2 linked regions of the Thiocapsa bogorovii genome follow. The main gene of each other region encodes a partner of the protein of the gene in region 2 in a complex. Links are inferred from orthologs where the notes say so. Each region holds a gene or a part of one and is shown on either strand. Other genes may lie near its edges.

The links.
Region 1: the proteins of accB (region 2) and accD are in contact, whole or in part, in a solved structure (PDB 8UXZ), measured with the Escherichia coli proteins. The link is inferred for Thiocapsa bogorovii from one-to-one orthologs.

The regions. Positions count from the first base shown.
Region 1 is NZ_CP089309.1:4,814,924-4,817,870, forward strand. It holds accD (acetyl-CoA carboxylase, carboxyltransferase subunit beta), read left to right. Parts: upstream 1-1,006; coding sequence 1,007-1,888; downstream 1,889-2,947. Other genes in the region: trpB (tryptophan synthase subunit beta), read left to right, coding at 1-7; trpA (tryptophan synthase subunit alpha), read left to right, coding at 4-825; folC (bifunctional tetrahydrofolate synthase/dihydrofolate synthase), read left to right, coding at 2,070-2,947.
Region 2 is NZ_CP089309.1:2,292,492-2,295,718, forward strand. What follows is about bases 124-2,875. They hold accB (acetyl-CoA carboxylase biotin carboxyl carrier protein), read left to right. Parts: upstream 124-1,147; coding sequence 1,148-1,603; downstream 1,604-2,875. Other genes in these bases: LT988_RS10385 (TlpA family protein disulfide reductase), read left to right, coding at 124-576; aroQ (type II 3-dehydroquinate dehydratase), read left to right, coding at 684-1,145; accC (acetyl-CoA carboxylase biotin carboxylase subunit), read left to right, coding at 1,688-2,875. Outside these bases: more of LT988_RS10385, read left to right, coding at 1-123; more of accC, read left to right, coding at 2,876-3,028. UniProt on the Escherichia coli protein: This protein is a component of the acetyl coenzyme A carboxylase complex; first, biotin carboxylase catalyzes the carboxylation of the carrier protein and then the transcarboxylase transfers the carboxyl group to form malonyl-CoA.

The DNA of each region.
Region 1 (2,947 bases), 2.5 Mb from region 2 along the record:
CCTATGAGTCGAATCGCCGAACGTTTCGAGCAGCTGCGCGACCGGGGTCGCACCGCGCTCATCCCCTTCGTCACCGCCGGCGACCCGTCGCCCGACGTGACCGTTCCGCTGATGCACGCGATGGTCGCCGCCGGTGTGGATCTGATCGAGCTGGGCGTGCCTTTCTCCGATCCGATCGCCGACGGTCCGGTCATCCAGCGGGCGACCGAGCGCGCCCTGGCCCAAGGGGTCTCGCTGGACGACGTGCTCGACATGGTCCGGCGCTTTCGCCAGGAGGACACCGAGACGCCGGTGATCCTGATGGGCTATCTCAATCCGATCGAGGTGATGGGGTACGCGTCCTTCGCGGTCGCGGCGAAGTCCGCCGGCCTTGACGGCGCCTTGATCGTGGACGTGCCGCCCGAGGAGGGCCACGCGCTGGTCGAGATGCTGAAGGCGCAGGGGCTGGACCTCGTCTATCTCCTGGCGCCGACGTCCACCGAGTCACGCATCTCGCGGATCGGCGAGGTCGCCTCCGGCTTCGTCTACTACGTCTCGGTCAAGGGCGTGACGGGGGCCGGCAATCTGGACACCGGCGCAGTGGCCGAGAAGGTCGGTCTCATCAAGTCGCTGATCCGGCTCCCGGTGGGGGTCGGCTTCGGCATCAACAACCCCGAAACCGCCGCCTCGGTCGCCCGGGTCGCCGACGCGGTGATCGTCGGCAGCGCCATCGTGAGCCGCATCGAGGCGCTTGCTGCGACCCCGGAGCGGATACCGGAGGCTGTCGCCGAGTTTCTCACCGGTCTGCGCCAGGCCATCGACGAGGTGGATGCCCATGTCGCCTAAGCCCCCAAGTCGAGTCCGCCATGCGCTGACGCGTTTGGATAAACCCACCGCATCCACCTTGAATGGACCCGGGAAAACCGCTTCCGGCCAAAATGGGCAGAGCCAGACGCCGTCGGGCCGACCCACGGATGACCTCAAGGGCGATCGCGCAGCGAGCCTCAAACAGGCGATGGACAAAAGTATGAGTTGGTTCGAGAAGCTGATCCCGAGCCGCATTCGTACCGATGCGAGCACCAAGCGGGCGGTGCCCGAAGGTGTTTGGGCCAAATGTCCGGGCTGTCAGGCCATCCTCTACCGGGCCGAGCTTGAGCGGAATCTCGAGGTGTGTCCCAAGTGCAATCACCACAACCGCTTGAGCGGGCGGCGCCGGCTCGAGACCTTTCTCGATCCGGAAGGACGCGAGGAGATCGGAGTCGATCTCGAGTCTCTGGACCCGCTTAAATTCAAGGATCTGAAGAAGTACAAAGACCGTCTCGTTCAGGCCCAGAAGCAGTCCTCCGAGAAGGAGGCCATGATCGTGATGCGTGGTCGACTCAAAGGTCAGCCGATCGTTGCCTCGGCCTTCGAGTTCGGTTTCATGGGCGGTTCCATGGGCTCGGTTGTCGGCGAGCGGTTCGTGCGTGGTGTCGACGCGGCGCTCGAGCAAAATTCGCCCTACGTCTGCTTCTCGGCGAGCGGCGGTGCGCGCATGCAGGAGAGCCTTTTCTCGCTGATGCAGATGGCCAAGACCAGCGCGGCCCTGGGGCGCATGCGCGAGCACGCGCTCCCCTTCGTCTCCGTGATGACGGATCCGACCATGGGGGGCGTATCGGCCAGTCTTGCGATGCTCGGCGATCTCAACATCGCCGAGCCCAACGCACTGATCGGCTTTGCCGGTCCGCGCGTGATCGAGCAGACGGTTCACGAAAAGCTGCCTGATGGCTTTCAGCGCAGCGAGTTCCTGATCGAAAAAGGCGCACTCGATATGATCATCGACCGCCGCGACCTGCGCGAGCGCATCGCCGATCTGCTGGCGATCTTGACGCATCGGCCGCGGTATGTCCGCACCGTTGTGCCCGTCTGAATCGCGTCTTTTTGCGGTTTGGACGGATCGCGGGTTGGGGCGGGTTTGCACGGGTTTGCGGGCCTTGGGGCGGACGCGATTCAGGGTGTCGAATGCGTGTGAGAGGGTGGGTGTGTCGGGGCTTGCCCGGTGCAGGATGTCGGTCCGCGTGGCTGCCTGATCCGGAGGCGTTGTGGCCGACATGAGTCGCTTCGACAACCTCGATGCCTGGTTGAGCTGGCAGATGCAGTTGCATCCGAAGGCCATTGCGCTCGGGCTGGAACGGGTGGGCGCCGTTTGGGCGCGTTTGGGGCCGGCCTCCTTACCGTTTCCGCTCATCACGGTCGGCGGGACCAACGGCAAGGGCTCCTGTGTCGCGATGGCGGAGGCGATGTGTCGTGCTGCCGGATATCGCACCGGCGTCTATAGCTCGCCGCATCTGCTGCGGTATAACGAGCGGGTGCGGGTCGACGGGGAGGATGTCTCCGATGCGCTCCTTTGCGCATCGTTCGAGCGGATCGACCGGGCGCGCGGCGAGGCGGCGCTGACTTATTTCGAGTTCGGCACCCTGGCGGCGCTCGATATCTTCGTGCAGAGCCCGCCCGATGTCGTCATCCTCGAGGTCGGTCTCGGTGGGCGTCTCGATGCGGTGAACCTGTGGGACGCCGATGTCTCGGTGGTCACCTCGATCGGGCTGGACCATACGGCTTGGTTGGGCGAATCCTTGGATGAGATCGCCTCCGAGAAGGCTGGAATCTTTCGTCCCGGCCGCCCGGCCGTGATCGGGCAACGCGATGCCCCGGCGCGGCTGCGGGACGAGGCGGAGCGCCGCGGGACTCTGCCCATGCAGCTTGGTCGGGAGATCGACTGGACCATGGGCGGCGGGGGCGGTTGGATCTGGAGCGCGCCCTCGGGCGAGCGTTTGGCCTTGCCCGAGCCGGCGATGCGCGGACCCTTCCAGTACGACAACGCCTCGGCGGCGATCGCAGCACTCCGCGCGTTGCACGATCGTTTGCCGTTGTCGGTCAACGCGATTCGGGCCGGGTTGCAGCGCGCGCGGCTGCCGGGTCGGTTCCAGGT
Region 2 (3,227 bases):
CGCGTGGGGATGGTCATTTTGCTTGCGGGCGGAATCAGCGTCGGGGTCGCCATTGTCGGCCAACGCTGGATCGGAGCGCCGAAGCCCGATTCGGGATTGCCGGCCCGCCAATCAGCGCCCCTACAAACCTTGCCTGACTTCGGCCTGACTGACCTTGCCGGTTCGAAGGTCAGCAGCGAGGCCTGGGCCGGTAAGGTCGTGGTCATCAACTATTGGGCAAGCTGGTGCCCGCCCTGCGTTCGCGAGATGCCGCTCTTTATCGAAACGCAGGAGGCACTCGGCGAGGCCGGCGTGCAGGTGGTGGGCATCGCCGTGGACCGCCCCGAAGACGTCGAGGCATTCGTCGCCCAATACCCGGTCAACTACCCAATCTTGGTAGCCAACCCGGAGGCTGTCGCCCTCTCGAAGCGACTCGGAAACCGGGTCGAAGGGCTGCCCTTCACGGTGATCTTCGACCGCCGCGGGCGCCGTGTCTTCAGCCGCACCGGCGAGGTCACGGCCGCCGAGCTCAAGGCCGAGCTTGGCGCCTTAGTCGATGCCGAAGGCTCCGCGGAATCCGACGAGGACGCGTCTTAGCTGGACAACATCGCGTAAAATCCGCACAATTCGCGCCGATTTGCTGCCGATCCAAAACAGATCGGCGGGTACACTGAGACTCGGATGAGTTGGAGCATATTGACCGGATGGCCGCGATCCTGGTCCTGAACGGACCGAACCTCAACCTGCTCGGAACCCGCGAGCCGGAGTACTACGGCCGCGCCACGCTGGCGGAGATCCACCAGGGCTTGGAGGATGCGGCACGTGCTGAAGGCTTCACGCTGGAATGCATCCAGAGCAACGCCGAGCATGTCCTGATCGAGGCGGTCCATCGTGCGGCGCACGACGGGGTTCGCTTCATCATCCTGAATCCGGCTGCCTTTACCCACACGAGCGTCGCCCTGCGCGATGCGCTGCTCGGGGTCGGGATTCCCTTCATCGAGGTGCACCTCTCCAACGTGCATGCCCGCGAGCCGTTTCGGGCCCATTCCTATTTCTCCGACATCGCCGTCGGGGTGATCAGCGGGCTCGGGGCCGAGGGCTACTTTTCAGCATTGCGCGCCGCGGCCGGTCGGCTCGCGCCGGACCTTTCCAACGAGAACCACTGACCATGGATATCCGCAAGGTAAAGAAGCTGATCGAGCTGTTGGAGCAATCCGACGTCGCGGAGATCGAGATCCACGAGGGCGAGGAATCGGTCCGCATCAGCCGACACGGCAGCAGCGCGATGCCGATGTATATGCCTCAAGCAATGCCGATGGGCATCGGCGCCGCGCCGGCTGCGGTGCCGGCCGCAAAGGCGGGCGATGAAGATGATGTCGAGGAGATGGAGGGAGAGGTCGTGCGCTCGCCGATGGTCGGCACCTTTTACCGCGCCCCCTCTCCGGGTTCCAAGCCGTTCGTCGAGGAAGGCCAAAGCGTGAAGGCCGGCGAGACGCTCTGCATCATCGAGGCGATGAAGATCCTCAACCAGATCGAGTGCGAGCAAGGCGGCACCATCAGACGTATCCTGGTCGAGAACGGTCAGCCGGTCGAATACAACCAGCCGCTGTTCGTCATCGAATAAGGGCGGAGGCTAGCGTCCCCGTCGTCGAGCGCCGCCCCGATTCGCCGCGCCTCCCTCAGCAAAGACATCGCCACCATGCCAGCAATGATCGAGAAGGTCCTGATCGCCAACCGGGGCGAGATCGCGCTCCGGATCCTGCGCGCCTGTCGCGAGCTGGGCATCAAGACGGTCGCGGTGCATTCCGAAGCGGACCGCGACCTCAAGCACGTCCTCTTGGCCGACGAGTCGGTCTGCATCGGCCCTGCCGCCTCGCTGCACAGCTATCTCAACGTGCCGGCGATCATCAGCGCAGCCGAGGTCACCGACACGGTCGCCATCCACCCCGGCTACGGCTTCCTGTCCGAGAACGCCGATTTCGCCGAGCGGGTCGAACGCTCCGGCTTCATCTTCATCGGCCCGCGCCCCGAAACCATCCGCCTGATGGGCGACAAGGTCTCGGCGATCGCCGCCATGAACAAGGCCGGCGTACCCTGCGTGCCCGGCTCCGATGGCCCGCTCGACGACAACAAGAAACGCACGCTGGAGATCGCCCGTCAGATCGGCTACCCGGTGATCATCAAGGCATCCGGCGGCGGGGGCGGTCGCGGCATGCGTGTCGTCCACTCCGAGGCGACCTTGCTGAACGCCATCTCCCTGACCAAGGCGGAGGCCGCCGCAGCCTTCAACAACGACATGGTCTACATGGAGAAGTACCTGGAGAACCCGCGTCACATCGAGTTCCAGGTACTCTCGGACCAGCACGGCAACGCTATCCATCTCGGCGAGCGCGACTGCTCCATGCAGCGCCGCCACCAGAAGGTCGTCGAAGAGGCACCCGCGCCGGGCATCACCGAAGCACAACGCCGCGAGATCGGCGAGCGCTGTGCGGAGGCCTGCCGCACCATCGGTTATCGCGGCGCCGGCACCTTCGAATTCCTCTTCGAGGACGGCTGCTTCTATTTCATCGAGATGAACACGCGCGTGCAGGTCGAGCACCCGGTTACCGAGATGATCACGGGCGTGGACATCGTCAAAGAGCAGATCCTGATCGCCGCCGGCGAGCCGCTGCGCTACACGCAGGACGACATCGTGATCCGCGGGCATGCCGTGGAGTGCCGACTCAACGCCGAGGACTCCGAGACCTTCATGCCGAGCCCCGGCAAGATCACCGAATTCCATGCCCCCGGCGGCCCCGGCGTGCGACTCGAAACGCACATCTATACCGGCTACACCGTACCGCGCTACTACGACTCCATGATCGGCAAGCTGATCACCCACGGCGAGGACCGCGAGGCTGCGATTGCGCGGATGTGTAATGCGCTGCGCGAGACGGTGATCGACGGCATCAACACCAATATCAAGCTGCAGCGGTCGATTCTCAGGGACGGGGCGTTTCTGGCCGGCGGGGCGAATATCCATTATCTGGAAAAGAAGCTCGGCATGTGATGCTGAACCGCGTTTCGAGCGACATGCAACGTTCGAGAGGGCGTCGATGTCGGCGCGATTGGATGACTCGGCGCGACGCGGTTCAGGACGTTAAGACTAACGCATGACTCGGACCGGCTTCGAGGCAGGTAGGCACTCGGGGCTGGATCGGACTCGCCGCGGCCCTCGCGCAACACAATCAATCCGATCTTTCTATCTC